Regions from separate parts of the Micromonospora sp. NPDC049081 genome, predicted to be linked through region 1. Evidence: riboswitches for the same ligand, from Rfam matches in the RefSeq annotation. Region 1 holds a riboswitch; each other region holds the start of a gene.
What was found. Region 1 has a riboswitch for cobalamin ahead of cobN (cobaltochelatase subunit CobN). Riboswitches for the same ligand answer to the same signal wherever they lie in the genome.
Positions count from the first base shown of each region.

Region 1 (7,631 bases):
GTGGGGTGGTGGGCTGCGGTAAGGGGCACATCGTGCTTGTGGCCGTGACGAAACCGGTGTGAGATCTCTGGTGAGGACCGTCGTGCCCACCCCGGGGACGGGCCCCGGCCGAAGGGACCGCACTGCCGTGAACGCCGCCACCGAGCCCCGTACCGTCGCGCCCCGGGTGGTGCGGGCCGCCCGTACCGGAGTCGCGGTGGTCTTCGCCCTCAACGGCCTCGCCGTGGCCAGCTGGTTCTCCCGGGTCCCGGCGGTCCGCGACGCGCTCGGCCTCAGCGCCGGCCGGCTCGGCCTGCTGCTGCTGGCCATGTCCGGCGGCGCGGTGCTGGCGCTGACCAGCGCCGGCCTGGTGACCCAGCGGCTCGGCCCGGCCCGCACCGTCGTCGCCTCCACCGTGCTGGTCGCGGTCGGGCTGGCCGGGGTGGGCGTCGCCACCCCGCTCGGCTCGCTGCCCGGCGTCGCGGTCGGCCTGTTCGCCCTCGGCTACGGCTCCGGCACCTGCGACGTGGGCATGAACGTCGAGGGCGCGGCGGTGGAGAAACGGCTGGGCCGCACCATCCTGCCCCGCTTCCACGCCGCCTGGAGCCTCGGCTCGGTGGCCGGTGCCGGGCTGGGCGCGGGTGCGGCCCGGCTCGGTGTGCCGATCACCGTCCACCTGGCGGTGCTGGCGGCGGTGGTGCTCGGCGGCACCCTGCTCGGGGCGCGGAACTTCCTGCCCGCCCTGCCCGCCTCCACCGCGGACGGTGCCGCGTCGGCCCGCCGGGGTGGCCTGCTCGCGGCCTGGCGGGAGCCGCGCACCCTGCTCATCGGCGCACTGGTGCTGGTGATGGCGTTCACCGAGGGCAGCGCCAACGACTGGCTGGCGGTCGCCTTCGTCGACGGCTACGGGGTCAGCGAGGCCGCCGGGGCAGCCGTCTTCGGGGTCTTCGTCGCCGGCATGACCATCGGCCGGACCGTCGGCACCGTGGCCATCGACCGCTGGGGCCGGGTGCCGGTGCTGATCGGCACGATCCTGCTGGCCGCCGCCGGCTCGCTGCTGGCGGTGCTGGCCGGCTCCGGCCCGCTGGCCGTCGTCGGGGTGGTCCTCTGGGGGCTCGGCGCGTCGCTCGGCTTCCCGGTCGGGATGAGCGCCGCCGCCGACGACGAGGAGCACGCCCCCGCCCGGGTCAGCGTCGTCGCGGTGATCGGTTACACGTCGTTCCTGGCCAGCCCGCCGCTGCTGGGTCTGCTCGGTGACCACGTCGGCATCCTGCACGCCCTGCTGGTGGTGCCGGTGCTGCTGATCCCGACGCTGGCCCTGGTGCCGGCGACTCGTCCACCGGCCGGCGTCGGGCTGTCGCCACACACCGCTCCAGTACAGAAAAACTAACAGCTCCCGGCCCGCACCGGTATCGGGTGCGCGGCCGTTACGCCGGGGCGTCGCCGCTGGCTAGGGTCGCCGGATGCCAACTGAGATCACCGCCGCAGCGGCGGGCCGCTGGACCCTGGGCGACCGCACCGTGCACCGGATGGGCTTCGGCTCGATGCGGCTCACCGCCCACCCCGACCGGGACCGGGCGCTGCGCGTCCTGCGCCGGGCCGTCGAACTGGGCGTCGACCACATCGACACCGCCGCGTTCTACGTCTCACCGGGCGGCACCCTGAAGGTCGGCACCGGCCCCGCCCGGTACGCCACCGAACTGATCCGTGCCGCCCTCGCCCCGTACCCGGAAGGGCTGGTCATCGCCACCAAGGTCGGCTTCCGGGCCGACCCGACGACCGGCACGCGCGAGGAGGCCAGCCCGGCGCAGCTGCGCGCCCAGGTGGAGGAGAACCTGCGTCGGCTCGGCCGCGACCACCTCGACCTGGTCAACCTGCGGATCGTCAAGCGGCCCGCGCCGGACTCCGTGGCCGAACGCTTCGGTGCGCTGGCCGAGCTGCGCGACGCCGGCCTGATCCGGCACCTGGGCCTGTCCAACGTCCGCGTCGACCACCTCGACGAGGCGCAGACCATCGCCCCGGTGGTCTGCGTGCAGAACAACTACGCCCTGGACAACCGCGGCGACCAGGACGCCATGGTCCGTGAGTGCGGTGCCCGGGGGATCGCCTACGTGCCGTTCTTCTCCCTGACCGGCGTCAACCGCGAAGGCGGGGCACGTACCGACCACGATGCGGCCGTACGCGCCGTCGCCCGCGCCCACGACGCCACCCCGCAGCAGGTACGCCTCGCCTGGACGCTGCACCAGGGCCCGCATGTGCTGGCCATCCCCGGTACCGGTGACCCGGCCCACCTCGCCGAGAACGTCGCAGCCGCCGCGCTGCGACTCACCCCCGACGAGCTGGCCGCCCTGGGCTGAACGGTCCCGGGCGTGGCGCGTACGCCCGGGGACGTCGAGGTCTGCCCCGTCCAGCCGGTTGTCACCGGGCTCGCAGCGCCCTGCCAGACAGGGGTGTTCCACTGGAGGGACGCCGAGGAGAGGACGGGCAGATGGGCTGGTTCAGCCGACGGACCCGGGCTGACGAGGGCATCCCGACCAAGCTCGACCGGGAGGCCACCCGGGACGACCTGACCGCGTTGTCGGACTTCGTGGCCACCCACCGGGGGGTGGAGTTCTATCTCGAACCCGAGACGACCGCCACCGACACCACAGTGGTGGCGATCGCGCACGACGGGGAGTGGATCCGCCGCCGCACCGGCTCCCCACGTACGGCGGCGAAGCTGGCCCACCGGCACGCGGTGCCCCTCTACGAGGCGGCGAAGACCGGATACCCGGAGCGGATGCGGGCCTGGAACCGGACCCACCCCGAGCGTCACCTCCGCTGACCCCTCAGCCGCTGCGTGGAGCATGGCCGGGGGTCTGCGGGGGTGGGTGTCTGTGGGGACGGGCCGTGGGGTGTGGCCGTGGTGGTGGGCACGGCCGTTGGCCGCCCCGGCGGCTGCGGGCCAGGGGTGTGGGTATGTCGTCGCGGGCCCTTTCGAGCTGATGACGGTGACGGATCGGTCCCCCCGGGTGGGACGGCCCGGGGCAGCCCGGCCCGACGCCCGCCCGGTCCGGGGGGACGGCCCGGCCCGGCGCGGCCCGGCCCGGCGCCCGTCCGGTCGGGCCGGGTCGGACCGTGCCGACCCCGAGTCGTTGACGTCATCAGCTCGACAGCGTGCGAGAGAGGTGTTCCGACCGCCCGGGACGGGCGGCCCCGGACGAGTGGCCCCGGACGAGTGGCCCCGGGACGGTCGGCCCCGGGGCGGGTGCCTCGATCGGCTCCGCGTCGGCCGGTGGGCGGCCGGCGGACGCGGGTTGCGGGTCGCCTCGGAGGATCTGCGGGTGCGCCGCACGGGGCGGCTGCGGGTCGGCCGTCGGGCGGGGCCGGAACCACCCGTGGGATGCGCGGGGCGGACGGCTGCCGGCCTCGCCACAGGGGTCGATCGGTGCCGTCGCGGGGCCGGTGGCCACCGTTGACCTCGGGGTGAGGAGTGTGGCAGCATTCGCGGCCTGACGGCAGTGAAGGAAGTCGGTGCGATTCCGACGCGGTCCCGCCACTGTCACCGGGGAGCGATCCCCCCTCGTGAGTCACGACCGTGCGTGCACGGTTGGAAGGCCGGGGGTGAGCGTCGATCCGGAAGCCAGGATACTTCGGCCGTCGGAGAACCCCAGGGCGTGGACACCCGAGGAGGACCCGATGACGCACAGCGTCACTGCCGACCCCGTCACGGTCGGTGATTTTTGTATCACCGTCGAGCCCGCGCCGCCGCGTGCTCGCACCTCTCCCACCGTCGCCGGCCGCCGCCGGGGCGGTCGGCCTGCCACGTACCGCTGACGGCCGGTCCGGGTACCCCGCCGCAGGCGGTGCGTCGTACCTCCGCCGCCGCTGACCGGCGTCCCTCCCGCCCCGCTCGGCCCGGCCCTGTGGTCGAGCCGGACGTCACTCTCCGGAGCCGCACGTGCGCATCCTGCTGCTGTCCACCGCCGACACCGATCTGCTCGCCGCCCGGGCCAGCGCCGCCGACTACCGGCTCGCCAACCCCACCCGGGTCGACGTGGACGCCGTACCGGCCCTGCTCGACGGGGTCGACCTGGCCGTCGTACGGCTGCTCGGTGGTCGGCAGGCGTGGCCGGACGGCCTCGCGGCGGTGCTCGGCTCCGGCGTCCCCACGATCGTGCTCGGCGGCGAGGCGGTGCCCGACGCGGAGCTGATGGCGGCCTCCACGGTGACCTCCGGGGTGGCCACCGAAGCCCTGTCCTACCTGGTCGAGGGGGGCGCGGCGAACCTCGCCCAGCTGGCCCGGTTCCTGTCCGACACGGTCCTGCTCACCGGTGAGGGCTTCGACCCGCCCACCCCCACCCCGCCGTACGGCATCCTCGACCGTCGACCCCCGACCGACCCGACCGCCCCGACCGACCGGGCGGAACCGGCGGCCGGGCCGGACGGGCGGCGGGCGGACGGCGACGGGCGGCCCACGGTGGGCATCGTGTTCTACCGGGCGCACGCGCTGGCCGGCAACACCGACTTCGTGCACACCCTGGCCGACGCGGTCGACGCGGCCGGGGGGAACCCGCTGCCGATCTACTGCGGATCGCTGCGCGGGCTCACCCCCGGCGACGGGCCGCTGGACCTCTTCGCCCGCTGCGACGCGCTCGTCGTCACCGTCCTCGCCGCCGGAGGGACGGTCGCCGCCGACGCCTCCGGCGGCGGCGACGAGGACGCCTGGGACGTCGGCGCGCTCGCCGCCCTCGACGTGCCGGTGATCCAGGCGCTCTGCCTCACCAGCACCCGGGACCAGTGGGCCGGCAGCGACGCCGGACTGTCCCCGTTGGACGCGGCGATGCAGGTGGCGATCCCCGAGTTCGACGGCCGGATCGTCACCGTGCCGTTCTCGTTCAAACGCATCGACGCCGACGGACTGTCGGTCTACGCCGCCGACGCCGAGCGGGCCGCCCGGGTCGCCGGGATCGCCGTCCGACAGGCCCGGCTGCGGCACCTGCCCCCCGCCGACAGGCGGCTGGCGATCGTGCTCAGCTCCTACCCGACGAAGCACTCCCGGGTCGGCAACGCCGTCGGCCTGGACACCCCCGCCTCGGCGGTACGCCTGCTCGCCGCCCTCGCCGCCGCCGGATACCACCTCGGTGACGCGCCCCCGCCCACCGACGGGGACGCCCTGATCCACGCCCTGATCGCCGCCGGTGGTCACGACGTCGAGTGGCTCACCCCGGAGCAGTTGTCCGCCGCCGAGGCCCGGGTGCCGGGGGAGACCTACCGGCGCTGGTTCGACCAGGTGCCGGTCGACCTGCGGGACCGGATGCGGGAACACTGGGGTGAGCCACCCGGCCAGCTCTACACCGACGACGGTGACATCGTCCTGGCCGGGCTGCGGTTCGGCAACGTCACCCTGCTGATCCAGCCGCCGCGCGGCTTCGGTGAGAACCCGATCGCCATCTACCACGACCCCGACCTGCCACCCAGCCACCACTACCTGGCCGCGTACCGGTGGTTGGCCGCGCCGGTCGCCGACGGCGGCTTCGGTGCCGACGCGGTGGTGCACCTCGGCAAACACGGCACCCTGGAATGGCTGCCCGGCAAGGGCCTCGGCCTGGCCGCCGACTGCGCCCCCGACGCCGTCCTCGGCGACCTGCCGCTGGTCTACCCGTTCATCGTCAACGACCCGGGCGAGGGCACCCAGGCCAAGCGGCGGGCGCACGCCGTCGTCGTCGACCACCTGGTGCCCCCGATGGCCCGCGCCGAGACCTACGGCGACCTGGCGAAACTCGAACAACTGCTGGACGAGTACGCCACCGTGCAGGCCCTCGACCCGGCGAAGGTGCCGGTGGTCCGGGGGCAGATCTGGGAGCTGGTGCGCGCCGCCGAACTGCACCACGACCTGCACACCGAGGCGATGCCCGACGCCGACGACTTCGACGACTTCGTGCTGCACCTCGACGGTTACCTGTGCGAGGTCAAGGACGTGCAGATCCGCGACGGGCTGCACATCCTGGCCGAGGTGCCCACCGGTGAGCCCCGGGTGAACCTCGTCCTCGCCGTGCTGCGCGCCCCCCAGGTGTGGGGTGGTGCCCAGGCCCTGCCCGGCCTGCGGCAGGCCCTCGCCGCCAGCTACGACCTCGACGAGCAGGCGCTGCTCGCCGAGCCCGGGGCGCGGGTGGCGGTGCCGGCGGCGTTGACCGACGTCGTCGACGGGCCGGCGGTCACCGCCGCCGACGCCGTCGACCTGATCGAGGGGCTGGCCCGGCGGCTCGTCCTCGGCATGGAGACCCTCGGGTGGGACCCCGCCCGGGTCGACGAGGTGGTCACCGAGGTGACCGGCGGGTCCTGCCCCGACGCCGCCGAGGTGCTGCGGTTCGCCGCCCGTGAGGTGGTGCCCCGGCTGGACCGCACCACCGACGAGATCACCCACACCCTCGGCGCGCTCGACGGCCGGTTCGTGCCCCCCGGCCCGTCCGGGTCGCCCACCCGGGGGCTGGTCAACGTGCTGCCCACGGGCCGCAACTTCTACTCCGTCGACCCGAAGGCGATCCCCAGCCGCAACGCCTGGGACGTCGGGGTCGCGCTGGCCGACTCGCTGCTCGCCCGCTACCTCGCCGACACCGGGGAGTACCCACGGTCGGTCGGGCTGACCGTGTGGGGCACCAGCGCCATGCGTACCCAGGGCGACGACATCGCCGAGGTGCTGGCCCTGCTCGGCTGCCGGCCGGTGTGGGACGACCGGTCGCGGCGGGTCACCGGCGTCGAGGTGGTGCCGGTGGCGGAACTGGGCCGGCCCCGGGTCGACGTCACGGTCCGCATCTCGGGCTTCTTCCGGGACGCGTTCCCGCACGTCGTCGCCCTCCTCGACGACGCGGTACGGCTGGTCGCCGCCCTCGACGAGCCGGCCGGGGACAACTACCTGCGCGCGCACGTGGCCGCCGACCTCGCCACCCACGGCGACGAGCGGCGGGCCACCGCCCGGATCTTCGGCTCCAAGCCCGGGGCGTACGGGGCGGGGCTGCTGCCGCTGATCGACGCCCGCAACTGGCGCACCGACGCCGACCTGGCCGAGGTGTACGCCGTCTGGGGTGGCTACGCCTACGGCCGGGGCCTGGACGGGCGGGAGGCGCGGGCCGACATGGAACGGTCCTTCGCCCGGATCGCGGTGGCGGCCAAGAACCAGGACACCCGCGAGCACGACATCGTCGACTCCGACGACTATTTCCAGTACCACGGTGGGATGGTGGCGATGGTGCGGCACCTGACCGGGGCCGCCCCGGCCGCCTACGTGGGCGACTCGGCGATGCCGCACGACGTGCGTACCCGCACCCTCGGCGAGGAGACCCGGCGGGTGTTCCGGGCCCGGGTGGTCAACCCGAAGTGGATCGCCGCGATGCGCCGGCACGGCTACAAGGGCGCGTTCGAGCTGGCCGCCACCGTGGACTACCTGTTCGGCTACGACGCCACCGCCGGTGTCGTCGACGACTGGATGTACGAGCGCCTCGCCGAGGCGTACCTGTTCGACGGGGAGACCCGGGAGTTCCTGGAACGGTCCAACCCGTGGGCGCTGCGCGGCATCACCGAGCGGTTGCTGGAGGCCGCCGACCGGGGCCTGTGGGCGGCACCCGAGCCGGCCACCCTGGACCGCCTGCGGGAGACGTACCTGGCCACCGAGG
Region 1 covers NZ_JBEZEK010000013.1:126,547-134,177, reverse strand. Annotated here, with positions in the region: gene AB0B63_RS20005 (MFS transporter) at 128-1,369, shown strand; gene AB0B63_RS20000 (aldo/keto reductase) at 1,443-2,336, shown strand; gene AB0B63_RS19995 (hypothetical protein) at 2,468-2,803, shown strand; cobalamin riboswitch at 3,483-3,612, shown strand; gene cobN (cobaltochelatase subunit CobN) at 3,920-7,631, shown strand, end outside.

Region 2 (7,631 bases), on a different contig from region 1:
GCCGCTGCCAAGGTGCCGCAGCTCCGCCGGAAGACTGGCCACCTGCGGCGATCGCGACGAGATAACCGTGGATTGGCGGCACGAGGACGACGGTGAGATCGGTTTCACCGCCGACCCCACCGTCCAGCTCGGCGTCCCGACCGCCGCATACCGGGAGGCCGTTGACACTCTTCACCGGGAGCTGACGGACACCATGGGGCAGCGGGTCGAGGAGCTGGAACACCATGGCGGGCTACCTCACGTACACCTTGACGTCGCCCTTGTGCGGCGCGGACACGAACGTCGGCGGCACTGGCTGACCAAGAACCTGGAATGCTGCCCGCAGACCGACTGGGACACGGTCCGTCGATCAGGTTGTTGAGGATCCGGGTGGGAAGTGACGGAGTGGGCTGGGGCGGGACGCATTGGGGTGGCAACTTTCCAGATACCTGATCGGTGGCTTGTTCTCCTCGGGACTGCAGCTGGGATGCGGAGCATTCGTTGCCGATGCGCTCTGGGTGGGATCGGACGATCCCCCTGAGTGGACGTTCTATTTCGCGTCTGCCGGATGCCTCGTGGCGCCGGCGGTCTTGGCCGCGGGCTGGCTGCTGACCAAGAGTGACAGGTCGAGGCCCTACGGGCGTGGCGCAGTCATTGGAACAATGGTGTCGAGTTCATTGATGGTGCTGGCCATGATCGTGGGATGCTCGCCACCCTGGCTCCTTGCCTGAATGGATATTTGAGCCTCAACCCGAACCCCCGTCTACCTGGCCGGCGGTCCGGGATCTGTCATTCATCCATGTCGTCGGTGTGGAACGACGGTGGTGCCGATGTCGCCCGAGCTGCGGTTGCCACCACGATCGAGGCGAGGTCCCCAGGGGCGTCGACGGGGACGAGGTGTCCGCTGTCCGGGAGCAGGCGCTGGTCGAGGTGGTCCGCGATCAGCGTGAGTTGGCGCGCGGGTGCGTCTCCCACCGTTGAGGCGCCGATGGCTGTCACGGGCCTGGTCAGTCGGCCCTGCTCGGCCCAGGAACGGTTCCACTGGGCGTTCGTGGGCATCGCGCGGTAGTGCTCGAAGGCCGCGTGCAGGCTGTCTCGTCCCGTGTAGGCGCGGACGAAGTGCCGTGCGAGGTCCTCCGGGACCCCGCTGCGGGACCCGATGGTGAGGAAGAACCGGATGTAGCGGTCCTCGTCGCCGTTCAGGATGTTCTCGGCGAGGCTGCCCGGTGTCTGGTGGAACCCGAACCACCACGGTCCGCCGGAGCCGAGGAACGCCTCTGCGCCGGCGAGTCCGCTGATGACCGCCTCCACGATGGTGAGGCTGAGTACCCGATTCGGGTGGGCGGCGGCGAGCGCGAATGCGGGCGCGGCGCCGACGTCGAAGCCGACGACGTGCGCCGACTGTAGGTAGAGCGCGTCGAGGAGGCGAACCTGGTCCGTCGCGAGGCTCGCGGCGTCGTAGCCGCTCGCCGTCCGCTCGGTGTCACCGGTGCCACGTAGGTCGGGCATGAGCACTTCATGGCCTGCGGCAACCAGCAGCGGCTCCACCTCCCGCCAGATCTCCTTGGTGTGCGGAAAACCATGGAGCAACAGGACGGGGCTTCCGGCACCGGCCCGGCGCACGCTCACCCGGAGATCATCGAGCTGGATCATCTCGATCGTCGAACGGTGGACCCGGGCGGCACGCCTCATCACGACTCCTAGTTACCATTGGTTACCAGGAAACGATAGGAGAGCTTGGGTGAGCACGAAAGAAGGCACATCAGGCACGCTTGGTCACCCTGAGGTAACCACCGAACGGCACGGTGACCTCTTCGACGCCAACTGCCCGACGCGGCTGCTGCTCGACCGGGTGGGATCGAAGTGGACCGTCATGATCGTGTTGCTGCTCGCCGACGGACAGGAGCTGCGGTTCGGTGCGCTGCGCCGCCGCATGCCGGGTGTGTCCCAGAAGATGCTCACCCACACCCTGCGTCAACTCGAAGACGACGGCCTCGCCCACCGCCGGGTGGAACCCACGAGTCCGCCCGCCGTGCACTACTCGTTGACAGCGCTCGGCGACACGCTCGTCGGTCCTCTGCGCGAACTCAAACGCTGGGCCGAGCTGAACATGGGCGCGATCGACGCGCTGCGTACGGCTGCGGTCAAGGCCCGTCACGACCAGTAGGCAAGGAGGGCGGGCGGATCCTGTCACGGGGTGATGGTCGAAACCCGCGTACCCCCGGCAGGCTGACGCCAGGCCGGCACCCCGACCGGATGGAAGCCAGCACCACCCCGGTCCTTCCGTCGTTTCCGGGTGGGCCGCCTGCCCGGTCAGCCCGGCACGCCCTGCTGCTCCCGCTCCCGTCAGCCGCCCGGGCAGCGGTTGTCGCCGCCGCTGAGTTCCACGCAGTGCCCTGGCGGGCCGGGCGTCGTGTCTGCCGGCACCGGAGTGAGACCCCGCCCGACGGATGCGGCGAACGGTAGGGCGGGCACGGCGATCACGACGGTCAGCACCAGGAAGACGATCGCGGTTCGGACCAGCCGCAGCCGGTACGCGACGAGCGCGATGACTGCCGGGCCGGCGACCGCCACCAACGCGGCGACCAGCAGGGCCCGGCTCGCCTGGCGTCCGAGGCCCACCAACTCGTCGGGCCGGCCGTCGTAGTTGGCGTTCCACTGCGCCAAGCCGATGCGCAGCCACCACGCGGCTGCCGCGATCAGCCCGCCGATCCAGACCAGGACCAGGAGCCCCACGATCGGGCCACCCCACCGACGTGCGCCGGCCGCCTCAGACGTCATGCGGTCCAGCGTGGACGGCCCGACCCGACCGGGCATGAGTCGGCGTACTCAGCGCGCCCGTCGAGGCTGTGTTCGTCGGCCCGGGGACATCCGACCGCAGTCAGGCGCGGGCGCTCGGGGCTGGTTTCTCCGTGAGCTGCCACCGGTCGCCGTGACCCGCGGCGATCACGACCGCCTCGACCAGTCGTCGGGCCGCCGCCGGGTCACCGGCGAGTGCGCTGGTGGCTCCGAGGCCGACCGGTGGCCCGCCGGCGAGGCTCGCGGCCACGGCGGTCAGCCGCCGGTCGCGGTCCGGCACGTCGGCGGTCGCCGCGAACCCGACCACCGCCGCCCAGTCGGTGACCTGTCCCATCCGCACGACCTCGTCGTCCCACAACAGATCCAGGATCCGCACGAGGTCGCCGAAGCCCGGCTGGTCGGGGAGCGCGGTGAAGGTCAGCAGGTGTACGGCGGCCTGCTTGCCGAGCGTGGCGCCGGTGGCGATGTCGGTGCTCAGGGCGATCCGGATCTCGTCACCGGTGAACCCCGAAGCGAAGTCCGGCGGGGGAGGCCTCCGGTGCAACGGCGGCGCGGTGTCGGGGTCGGTCAGCAACTCCGCCACCCGCCGGCACTCCACACACGGCGGCAACGTGGTGATGTCCAGGTACGTGTCCCTGCGGTACGCCTCGTAGGCAAGGTCGATCGCCCACTGGTCATTGCCCCAGACCGGACGCTCCGGAGTGGAGCACAAGGTGTATCCCCGACTCCCGTACTCGCCGGCGCGTTCGAGAGCGAGATCCACCGACAGGTGGTGGAACGTGCCGTCCGTACACGGTCGAGGTGTCATCGTGTCCTCCACACCACCGGGTGCTTCGCCGGTCGTCGGTGACAATGAAGTCTACCTGTCTCGGGCAGTATTCCGGATTGCCGATTACTACCCTGCGCAGATCCAATGGTAATCCCATCACCGTCAAAATCCATCAATGGGTATTCAGGAAGTCGACGGGGGATCGACCCAAACCCGTATTGCAGAGCCGAAGCGCACTGTCGTCCACAATAAAAATGAGGATTCAGCTGTGCGGCCAGCGGTCGTGGTGGACCGCCTCGGCGAGAGGTCGGCGTCGACGCCACCCGTGCCGTTCCAGGTCGGGCACGGACTCCAGGTGGGTGACCGGCCCGACGCAGAGCCAGGCCACCGGCCGGATGCCGGCCGGTACGCCCAGCAGTCCGGCCAGGAACGACTCCCGGTAGAAGGAGACCCACCCGACGCCCAGCCCTTCGGCGGTGGCGGCGAGCCAGAGGTTCTGGATGGCCAGGCAGACCGAGTAGAGACCGGCGTCGGCGATGGCGTGCCGCCCGAGCACTGCCGGGCCCCACGCTGCGGGTCGTACGTGACGACGACCGACAGCGTCGACTCCAACACCCCGTCGATCTTGATGCCCGCGAACCGTTCGGCCGCCGCGCCGTCCAGGGTGGCGGCGAACGTCGCCCGCTCGGCCTGCACGTGCCGGTGGAACCGACGACGGATGGCAGGGTCCCGGACCAGGACGAAGTCCCACGGCTGTGAGTAACCGACGCTGGGTGCGGCGTGCGCGGCGTCCAGGATCCGGTGCAGGGCGCCGTCCGGCACCGGTTCCCCGGTGAACTGGGCCCGGACGTCCCGGCGGCGGTGGATGGCGTCGTAGAGTTCCACAGGCAGGCTCCCGCTGCGCTCGGCCCACCCCGGACGGGCGGGCGGTCGACGCGAGGCCGGTCTTCGGACTCCCGGATCGACGCCAACCCGTCCGCCTTCCCAGCCGTACGGCCAGTGGCTGCGCTCCTCGCGCCTGGACGGTCGCTCCCCGGTCACCGCGGCGGGCCCGTGCCGGAATCACACCGGCTTCCCGATTCTCCCCGCACCCGCGGGGCACCTCGCACGATCATGCCGCCGCCGATGCTAGCCCGTGCCGGTGACGCAGGCCGGCCACGCCCCCGGCGGGCGGCGGGCGGTCACCCGCGCGGACTCCACCCCGGCGGTGTGCCCGCCGATCGCGAAGATCCTCCTGCCGCTGGTGACCGCCGCGCCTTCACGATGGGCGGTGGTGGTGCCGGTGACCGTCGCCCAGGTGCCGGTGTCGGGTGAGTACGCGTCCACCCGGGTGGTGTCCACGCAGTCGACCGGTCTTCCCGAAGGGTCGGTGACCAGTTCACAGCCACCTGTCGCATAGATCCGGCCGTCCGGGCCGGTCGTGGCGTCGACCAGACACCGCCGGCTGGGAAGCGGCGCGAGAGTCGCCCAGGTGTCGGTGGTGGGCGAGTACGCCTCGACGACGTCGAGGACGTTCAGGACGCCGTCCCCGCAGCCGCCGATCGCGTAGATCCGCCCGTCTGGTCCGCCGGTCACCCCCATCTCGTTGCGCGGTGTGGGCATCGACGCCGCGGTGGTCCACCGGTCCACCGTCGGTTCGTAGACCTCCAGGGTGGACAGCGAGCCGTGACGGTCCCCGCCGACGGCGTAGACCCGGCCGTCGGTGCCGGCCGTCGCGGCGAGCAGTTGCCGTCCGCTGGGCATCGACGCGACGGGCACCCAGTGGTCGCCGCCCGGCGTCAGGGCGAGCACGGAGCTGAGGAACGGTCCCTCGGCACCGGGAGAGCTGCCACCGATCGCGTAGACGCGCCCGTCCCCGCCGGTGGCCGCCGCGTGGCGGTACCGGGGCTGGGGCAGCGACGGACCGGCCCTCCACCGCCGCGTCCGAGGCGTGTAGACCTCCACCACCGTGGTGACCGAAGCCGCGTCGGCACCCCCGATCGCGAAGATCGACCCGTCCGGCGCCGTGGCCGCCGCCAGCGCGAAGCGGGAACTCGACAGCGCGTCGTCGGCCCGCCAACGGAGGGCGGGTCGGTCGCCCCTGACGGCGGCACCGGCGACGGGTGCCGGCAACTGGGCCACCGCGACGGCAATGGCGAGGAACAGCGTCCTCCATGGTGCGACGCGGCCGAGAATGCGAATTGTCGTCACGACTGGGCGCTCCCTTCGCGCTGAGTCGACGGGCGTTTTCCGCTGATCGGCAGGCTAGCAGTCCGGCGTACGCGGCAGCCGCGAAGAACCTGCCAATTTCCCCGAGGGTGAAAATGGTGTCGTGGCTGATTGTGTGTTCGCTCGGGGAAGCTGTTGCCGGTCACCTGTCGGGGTAGTGTCGCGCGATGCGGAAAGGAATTGTCCTCACCTGTGCCGTGGGTGGTGCCGGCGTCGGGCGGGGAGCGCGACGACGTGGTCGTCGCACCGGCTGCCGCCCGTGGTGAGGGGGTCGGCACCCAGCGGGACGGTCCGGCCGCCACGCCGGGCGGCGCGTCGGCGTGACGTTACGGGGCTGTCCGGCCGGCCAGGTCCGCACCCGGTCCCCGGCGGGATCCTGGTGGTGCACCGCCCTCCGGCGGAACACCCCTCGGGTCCATCGACCCGGCACCGGTCGGGCGTCCGCCACGCGCAGTGACCGCCGACTGCGCCGAAACCGGGACGGTTCACCATGATGGGCAGCGCTACGGACACCTGACCATGAGCCATGCGGACCAGCTCAAATCATCCGCAACCCCCGCCGGTGAACTTCCGGCCGGCCATCGATACGTATTGACGCACCTCATCGCTAATGTTACCGTCAGTCATACTCTGGTCGCTAGCTGTGGCAATAGATCGAAGCAATATCCGGCACCGACCGATGACGCTGTCCAAGTTGATTCACCGTAGGTCACCCCGTGGCGAAACAGCGCCGGGTTCGCTCCCGGGCACTGACATCTCTGTGATTACGCGACACGAGTTTGCGCTTTTTCGACAGATTGCGGGTGTCTGTAGGAAGGAGAGGTAGTGACCGAGGCCCCGGTGGATTCGGCACACACGACGGATTCGGCTGAACTGCCACTGTCGTTCGCCCAGGAACAGTTGTGGTTCCTCGACCAACTCGCCCCCGGCACACCGACGTACAACGTCGCCGTGCTGTACCGGATCGACGGCGACCTGGATCACTCGGCACTACAGACCGCGATGACCCGGGTCGTCGCCAACCACGACATCCTCCGCGCGCGCTTCGACGCGCACGACGGCGTTCCCTACCAGGTCATCGCAGCTCCTCCGGAGCAGGCGCTCGTGATCGACGACTTCACCGAAGCGGGGGAACTCGGGGAGACCCGTGCCCTCGACGCGGCGACCACGCTGACACGGACACCGTTCGACCTGGCCGTGGGCCCGCTCTACAGGTTCCGCCTGTTCCGCGTCGCAACGGAACGACACCTGTTGTCCATCGTCATTCACCACATCGTGTGTGACGGCTGGTCCATCAACCTGATCAGTGACGAGATCCGCAGGTCGTACGCGGCGATCCGGCAGGGTCACGAACTCCCGGCCGGCCGGGCCGCCACCGACTACGCCGATTTCGTCAAGGCCCAGCGGGTCGCCTTCGAAGACGGCACCTTCGAAGCGCAGCTCACCTACTGGAAGTCCCAACTGTCGGGCCTGCCGGCGTTGAACCTGCCGGCTGACCACCCGCGACCGCCGTACACCGTCCACCGCGGCGAACACCTCAGCCGGGTCTTTCCGGCATCGACCGGTGCCACCGCGCGCCGCCTCGCCCGGTCGCAGAAGGTCTCGCTGTCGATGCTCCTGACCGCGGCCCTCGGGGTGGTCCTGTCCCGTTACACCGGTGAGGAGGACCTCGCCGTCGGCACCACCGCACTCGGCCGGTCCGATCCCGACCTGGAACAGGTCGTCGGCATCTTCGTCAACGCGGTGGTGCTGCGGCTGGACCTGTCCGGAAAGCCCACCTTCGCCGAGCTGCTCGATCGGGTCAAGGACACCTCCCTGCGGGCCTACGAGCTTCAGGACGTGCCGTTCGAGCGGGTGGTCGACCGCCTTGCCGTCC
Region 2 covers NZ_JBEZEK010000014.1:36,889-44,519, forward strand. Annotated here, with positions in the region: gene AB0B63_RS20425 (DUF5984 family protein) at 68-361, shown strand; gene AB0B63_RS20430 (alpha/beta fold hydrolase) at 769-1,671, opposite strand; gene AB0B63_RS20435 (helix-turn-helix domain-containing protein) at 1,721-2,146, shown strand; gene AB0B63_RS20440 (hypothetical protein) at 2,326-2,760, opposite strand; gene AB0B63_RS20445 (hypothetical protein) at 2,861-3,586, opposite strand; partial or broken gene bluB (5,6-dimethylbenzimidazole synthase) at 3,810-4,432, opposite strand; cobalamin riboswitch at 4,469-4,668, opposite strand; gene AB0B63_RS20455 (kelch repeat-containing protein) at 4,676-5,737, opposite strand; gene AB0B63_RS20460 (hypothetical protein) at 5,936-6,079, shown strand; gene AB0B63_RS20465 (amino acid adenylation domain-containing protein) at 6,581-7,631, shown strand, end outside.
Region 2: it holds a riboswitch for cobalamin, as region 1 does, so the genes downstream of both, bluB (5,6-dimethylbenzimidazole synthase) here and cobN (cobaltochelatase subunit CobN) in region 1, are expected to answer to the same signal.

Region 3 (7,631 bases), on a different contig from region 1:
TCGGCGGACGGCTCTACGGCGACCTGACCGACCTGGTCCGCCGGCCGGCCAGCCGCCGACGGCTCGTCCGGCTGATGGCCGTCGACTTCGGGCCGCGCGCCCAGGCGGTGATGGAGCACGTCCTGCGGGACCCCCGGTTCGCACCGTCCGGTGACGGCTCCCGCCGCCGCGCGGCGGACGCCTCGTCGGGCACGGCGCTGCGGGCCCTGCGGGGCATCCTGCGGGCGCTGACGCGACCGGACGCGGCACGGCGTCGGCTGGTCGCCGCCGTCGACCGGCTGCGGGCCGAGTCGGTGGCACCGGCACACCTGCGGACGGCCCACGAGCGGCTGCGGTTCGTCCGCGACCACGGCGACGGCGACGGCGGCGTCGCCGACGACATCACCTGGCCGATCGTGGCCGGAATGCTCGCCTCGGCCCTGCCCGCCCACCTGCTCAAGGGGGTCGCCACCGAGGACGACGTCCACGCGGTGCTGCGTGGCGTCCCGCACAACGTGACCATCGAGATGGACCTCGCACTGTGGGCGCTGGCCAGCGCCGCCCGCGAGCACCGCGACCTGCTCCTCGACACGCCACCGGCCGAACTGGCGGCCCGGTACCTGCGGGGCGCGCTCCCCGAGATCGGCCTGTCCGGGTTCCTGTCCCGCTACGGCCACCGGGCGGCGGCCGAAGCCGACGTCGGTGTGCCGCGTTGGGCCGAAGACCCCACCCCGGTCTTCGCGGCCGTCGCCAACTACCTGCGGCTGACCGACCCCGCGCAGGCACCCGACCGCCGGTTCGCCGAGGCCGCCGCAGCAGCCGGGGCCGCGCTCGACGAGTTGGCCGCCCGGGTCCGCCGACGTCGCCCGGTCCGGGGCCGGATCGCGATCTTCCTGCTGCGGCGGGCACGACGGCTGGCCGGACTGCGGGAGGCCGGCAAGTTCGCCGGGCTGTACCGGCTCCGGACCGTACGCGAGCAGTTGCTGCTCATCGGGGCGACACTGTTCCCGACGGCGGACGACATCATGTTCCTCACCCTCGACGAGGTCGGGGCGGCCCTCGACGGTGCCGACCTGACCGGGCTGGTCGCCCGACGCCGGGCGACCCACCGGCGTGAGCTACGCCGCCGGGTCGTGCCGGTGGCACTACTGTCCGACGGGACCGATGTGGAGAGCACCCTGCCGGCCCCCACCGACGGGGCGGGACTGCTGCGGGGCGTGGGGGCGGCGACGGGTAGGGTGACCGGCCCGGCCCGGGTGGTCACCGACCCGGCCACCGCGTACCTCGAACCCGGGGAGATCCTCGTGACCGCCACCACCGACCCGGGCTGGACGCCGCTGTTCCTGACCGCCGGGGCGCTGGTCACCGAGACCGGCGCGATCATGGCGCACGGCCCGACGGTGGCCCGCGAGTACGGCATCCCGGCCGTGATCAGCGTGCCGGGCGCCACCTCGCGGATCGTCACCGGTCAGGTGATCACCGTGGACGGCGCGGCCGGCACCGTGACGACGGCGCGGTAGGCCCCGATGCCCAGGAAGGTCGATCCCCGGCAGCGCCGCACGCTGATCGCGGACGCGCTCATGCGGGTCGCCGCCGACCGGGGTCTGGAGGCGGTGAGCCTGCGGCACGTGGCCGCCGAGGCGGGGGTGTCCGCCGGCATGGTGCAGCACTACTTCACCACCAAGGACGAGATGATGGCCTTCGCGCTGTCCGTCGTCCGGGACCGGGGTCGGGCCCGGGTCGAGGCGGCGGTCGCGGCGCTCGGGCCGGACCCGCGGCCCCGGCTGCTGCTGCGCACCCTGCTTGCGGCGCTGCTGCCGTTGGACGAGGCGGCGCGCGCGGACGGACGGGTGGCGTTGGCGTTCCTGTCCTGGACCGCCCTGCACCCGGCGGCGGCCCCCGGCCTGCGGCCCGACACCGCGCAACTGGTGGAGTTCATCGCCGGGCTGCTGCCGCGGCCACCGGCGTCGGACGCCGCGGCCGGGCTGCTGGCGCTGGTGGAGGGGCTGGGGGTGTACCTGCTCGGCGGGCAGTACACCCCGGCACAGGCGACCGCGGTCCTCGACCACCAGTTGGACCTGCTCTTCGCCTGACCGCAGGCGGCGTCCCACGGGTCGGCGGTGCCCCGGCGCGGACCGCTCGCCGTGCGGGCGCGGCCGACCCGTGAAATCCTCTGTGGACAGTGATCGTCACCTATCGACAGGAGACTTCCATGCGATCTCGGCTCCTCTCCATCGCCTCCGCGCTGACCCTCGCCGCGAGCGGCTCGGTGCTGGCCCTGATACCCGCCAGCCCGGCCAGCGCCCACTGCGACGGCCACGGGCAGCACCCGGACCTGTACAGCGGCGGCGGGATCTCCTGGGGCGACGGGACCTTCATCCGCGCCTACCCCCACCAGGACTGCCAGCCCAAGGGCCAGGGGTACCCGAGTCAGAACATCGACGTCCACTGCGCCACGCTGACCGGTGACCTGTGGTTCTTCGTCCGCAACACCTCCACCGGGATCAACGGGTGGGCCCGCCGGGACGCGCTGCGCTTCTCGCAGACCGTCACCATCGACGACTGCGCCAACGGGCTCGCCCCGCACCGCGTGGCCTGACCGGGGCTGCCGGCCCGGCCCGGCACGGCGTGCCCCTCGACGATTCGAGCGGTGCGCAGGTGTGACGGGACCCGGCAGCCCGGGGTGGACGGCAACCGCGTCCACCCCGGGCAGGCCGGCCCCGCAGGTCGACCCGACGGCGTCAGGTCAACAGCGCCGGGCGCAGCTCACCACCCACGTTGATCGTGCCGACGACCCGGTCGCCGGTGAGGTCGAAGACGTCGACCGCCCGGTTGGTGCGCATGAGTTCCCGCACCGACGGCGGCAGCGGCGGGGGTTCCTTCATCGCCGCCCGGACGTCCCGGGTGGTGGAGATCAGCCGGCCGACCAGTGACGCCCCGTCGTGGTCCACCCGGACCCGGCCGTACTCCCAGCCGCAGGTGGTGAGGTCGAGCACCTCGAACAGGCGGGCGAGCAGCGGATGCGGGTCGGTCGCCCGGACGAACTGCGTCGCCCTCGTCCCGACGACCGTGGCGGCGGCGGCGACGTGCACGTACGGGTGCAGGCCGCCCGGCAGCGCGAACAGCGGCCAGTGCAGCCGGCCACCGGCCGCCCGCCACAGTGGCCGGTAGTTGCGCCGGTCCACCGGGAACCGGTGACCGGTGCGCCGGTACAGCTCCGCCGTCTGGGCCGACAGGTCCGCGTGGGCCGCGTCGGCGAACTCGCCGACGATCCTGGCCGCCACCGCCAGGCCGTCACCGTCGTCGAGCAGGCCGACGATCCCCGCCACCTGGTCGGCCGGCGCGACGGCCACGTGGGTGCCGTACCGCTGCCGCACCTCGGCCGACAGCGCCGCCTGCCGGACCGGATCCTCCTGGACCTGCCGGCCCCCGCCGCCCAGCACCCGCCCGAGCCATCCCATGTCGCCTCGTCTCCGCCACCGTCACCGACCGCAGCCATGCTAGTGCGACCCTGCGTCAGAGATAGCTCACGCCGGTCAGTTCCTCGGCCGCCGTCCACAGCCGCCGGCCGACAGCGGGATCGGTGGCCTCCGGGCTGGCCCGCACCTCGGTGACCGGACCCCAGGTCTGGAAGAGCCGGGCCGGGCCGAAGAACTGGCCGCCACGGACCGCCGGGTCGGTGGCGGCGCGCAGCTGGGGCAGCGCACCCCGCTGCACCGGCTGGGTGGCCAGCAGGCCCAGCCAGGCGACCACCCGGCCACGCCGGCCCCGGTGGGCCATGGCCCGGGGGGTCAGGTTGGTGCGGGTGACACCGGGATGGGCCAGCACGCTGAGCACCGGTGCTCCGGCGGCGCGCAGCCGCCGGTCCAGCTCCACGCCGAAGACGGTGGTGGCGAGCTTGGACCGGCCGTACGCGGCGGCGCCCCGGTAGCCGCGCTCGCCCATCAGGTCGGCGAAGTCCAGGTGTGCGTTGCGGTGGGTGATCGAGCTGAGGTGGACCACCCGGGCCGCCCACGCGGCGGCCAGGTTGTCCAGCAGCAGACCGGTCAGCGCGAAGTGGCCCAGCAGGTTGGTGGCGAGGTGCAGCTCGTGGCCGTCGACACTGGTGCGGCGCGGGCCGAGCAGCACCGCACCGGCGTTGTTGACCAGCAGGTCGATCCTCGGATGGGCGGCGGCCAGTCCCGCCGCGAACGCCCGGACCGAGGCGAGGGAGGCGAGGTCAAGCTCACGTACCTCGACGTTCCCGCCGATGCGCCGGCCGGCCTGCCGGCCGGCGGCGGTGTCGCGGACGGCGAGCACGACGTGCGCACCACGGTGGGCCAGCGCGGTGGCGGTGACCAGGCCGAGGCCCGAGTTCGCGCCGGTCACGACGGCGGTACGGCCGTGCTGGTCGGGGATGTGGTCGGCGGTCCAGGTCATCTGCTGCTCCTGAGCGGTCGGGGTGGGACGCCGACGTTAGGGGCCGCCCGGCCGGGCTCGGTCGTCCCCGGTCGCCTAGGTCCCGCAGTCCTACCCACCCCGGTCCGGGCCGCGTCACACTGGCCCCATGACCCATCCGTACGCCCGCGAACTCGGTGACTTCCTGCGCGCCCGACGCGGCCGGCTGCACCCCCGCGACGTCGGCCTGGAGCCGGGCGGGCGACGGCGGGTCACCGGGCTGCGCCGCGAGGAGCTGGCGCTGCTGGCCGGGTTGAGCACCGACTACTACCAGCGGATGGAGCAGGGCCGGGAGGTCCGCCCGTCCGACCACGTGCTGGACGCGCTCGCCGCCGCGCTCGCCCTCGACGACGAGGAACGCCGGCACCTGTTCACCCTGGCCCGCGCCGCCCGCCGGCCGGTACCGGCCCGGGTGGACCACGGCCCGGAGCGGGTGCCGGAGCGCACCCGCCGGCTGCTGCGGGTGCTGGACACCCCGGCGGTGGTGCTCGGCCGCCACCTGGACCTGCTCGCCTGGAACGCGTGGGCGGTGGCGCTGCTCGGCGATCCGGCGGACCTCCCGCCGGGCCGGCTCAACATGCTGCTGCTGATGTTCGACGAGGCGGCGTCCCCGGTGCGGCGCTGCGCGTCCTGGGAGCAGCAGGCGCTGGACTACATCGGCATGATGCGTGCCGCCGTCGCCACCGACCCCACCCATCCCCGGGCCACCGCGATCGTCGGTGAGCTGAGCATCCGCAGCGCCGAGTTCCGGCGGCTGTGGTCGCGGCACGACGTGCGCGGGTCGGTCACCGGCACCAAGACCTTCCAGGTCCCCGGGGTCGGTGACATCGTCCTGGACTGGGACACCTACCCGCTGCCCGGCAACCCCGGCCCGGTGCTGCTGGTCTTCACCGCCGAGCCCGGCAGCGCCGACGCGGACGCCCTGCGGCTGCTGGCGTCACTGCGGGCCACCGACCGGTCGGAGGAGAGTTATCTGACACGCCGACGCGACATCTAGTGTTGCCTCTCCCCCATCCACGCCATATATGGTGTGCCACGCAGCTGGTTCGACCGGGCCCGGTGGTCCGGTCGAGGCAACAGGGAACCCGGTGGAAATCCGGGACTGCCCCGCAGCGGTAAGTGGGAACGACCGCCGTCATCGAGCACTGGACCGCCAGGTCTGGGAAGCGACGGCCAGTAGGCGACCGGCGACCCCGGTCACGCCCGCGAGTCCGAAGACCTGCCAGTGCGCCGTGCGCTGCTGCGCGCGGCGGTCGGAGGTCGCGCGGGACGACCGACGCCAGCACCCGGGCCGGCCGTCGCGCCGTGCCCGTTGGCGTTCTCCCGCGTCCGATGACCATCGGTGACAGCGAGGAGAGGTCATGACGAACGTAGCGGAACGCCCACCGTCCGAGGTCGACGGCGCGGAGTCACGCCGGCCGGCGATGCGGGTACGCAAGCGCGACGGCGACACCGAGCCGGTCGACGTCAACCGGATCGTCACGGCGGTCGCGCGGTGGGCCACCGACCTGGACGAGGTCGATCCGCTGCGGGTGGCCACCAGGACGATCAGCGGCCTCTACGACGGGGCGACCACCGCCGAGCTGGACAAGCTGTCGATCCAGACGGCGGCGGAGCTGATCGGCACGGAACCGCAGTACTCCCGGCTGGCGGCCCGGCTGCTGGCCGCCTACGTGGACGAGGAGGTCCGCGGGCAGGAGGTGACCTGCTTCAGCGAGTCCATCCGGTACGCCCACGGCCTCGGCCTGATCGCCGACGACACCGCCGCGTTCGTGGCCCGGCACGCCCGGCAGCTCGACGACGCCGTCGACCCGGCCGGTGACCTGCGGTTCGAGTATTTCGGGCTGCGGACGGTGGCCGACCGCTACCTGCTGCGGCACCCGCAGTCGCGGCTGGTGGTGGAGACCCCGCAGTTCTGGCTGCTGCGGGTGGCCTGCGGGCTGTCCACCACGCCCGACGAGGCGGTCGGGTTCTACCGGCTGATGTCGTCGCTTGCCTACCTGCCGAGCTCCCCGACGTTGTTCAACTCCGGCACCCGGCACACCCAGATGTCGTCGTGTTTCCTGGTCGACTCGCCGCGCGACGAGCTGGACTCGATCTACGAGCGCTACCACCAGGTGGCGAAGCTGTCGAAGTTCTCCGGCGGCATCGGCATCTCCTGGTCGCGGGTGCGGGGCCGGGGCGCGCTGATCCGGGGCACCAACGGCCGGTCCAACGGGATCGTGCCGTTCCTCAAGACCCTCGACGCCGGGGTGGCGGCGGTCAACCAGGGCGGCCGGCGCAAGGGTGCCGCCTGCGTCTACCTGGAACCCTGGCACCCGGACATCGAGGAGTTCCTGGAGCTGCGGGACAACACCGGTGAGGAGGCCCGGCGTACCCACAATCTCAACCTGGCCAACTGGATCCCCGACGAGTTCATGCGCCGGGTCGAGGCCGACGGCGACTGGTCGCTGATCGACCCGTCGGACGCCCCGGAGCTGCCCGACCTGTACGGCGAGGAGTTCGACGCCGCGTACCGGGTCGCGGAGAAGAAGGCGGTCCGCACGGTGAAGGCCCGGGACCTGTACGGGCGGATGATGCGCACCCTGGCGCAGACCGGCAACGGGTGGATGACGTTCAAGGACCCGTCGAACCGGCTGTCCAACCAGACCGGCGTGCCGGGCAACACGATCCACCTGTCCAACCTGTGCACCGAGATCCTGGAGGTCAACAGCGACACCGAGACGGCGGTGTGCAACCTGGGGTCGGTCAACCTCGGCGCGCACCTCACCGACGACGGCGTCGACTGGGAGAAGCTGCGCGCCACGGTCCGGACGGCGGTGGTGTTCCTGGACCGGGTGATCGACATCAACTACTACCCGGCCGAGCAGGCGGCGGCGTCGAACCCGCGCTGGCGCCCGGTCGGGCTGGGGCTGATGGGTTTGCAGGACGCGTTGTTCGCGCTGCGCCTGCCGTTCGACTCGGCCGGGGCCCGGGAGCTGTCCACCCGGGTCCAGGAGGAGATCTTCCTGACCGCCCTGGAGACGTCGGCCGGCCTGGCCGAACGGTTCGGCGCGCACCCGGCGTACCCGCAGACCCGGGCGGCCCGGGGTGACCTGCACCCGGACCTGTGGGGGGTCGAACCCACCCAGACCGCGCGGTGGGCGGCGCTGCGCACCCGGATCGCGGCGCACGGCCTGCGCAACTCGCTGCTGGTGGCGATCGCCCCGACCGCC
Region 3 covers NZ_JBEZEK010000001.1:75,979-83,609, forward strand. Annotated here, with positions in the region: gene AB0B63_RS00210 (PEP/pyruvate-binding domain-containing protein) at 1-1,499, shown strand, start outside; gene AB0B63_RS00215 (TetR/AcrR family transcriptional regulator) at 1,506-2,072, shown strand; gene AB0B63_RS00220 (hypothetical protein) at 2,192-2,578, shown strand; gene AB0B63_RS00225 (hypothetical protein) at 2,721-3,440, opposite strand; gene AB0B63_RS00230 (oxidoreductase) at 3,496-4,398, opposite strand; gene AB0B63_RS00235 (helix-turn-helix transcriptional regulator) at 4,526-5,413, shown strand; cobalamin riboswitch at 5,442-5,658, shown strand; gene AB0B63_RS00240 (ribonucleoside-diphosphate reductase subunit alpha) at 5,778-7,631, shown strand, end outside.
Region 3: it holds a riboswitch for cobalamin, as region 1 does, so the genes downstream of both, AB0B63_RS00240 (ribonucleoside-diphosphate reductase subunit alpha) here and cobN (cobaltochelatase subunit CobN) in region 1, are expected to answer to the same signal.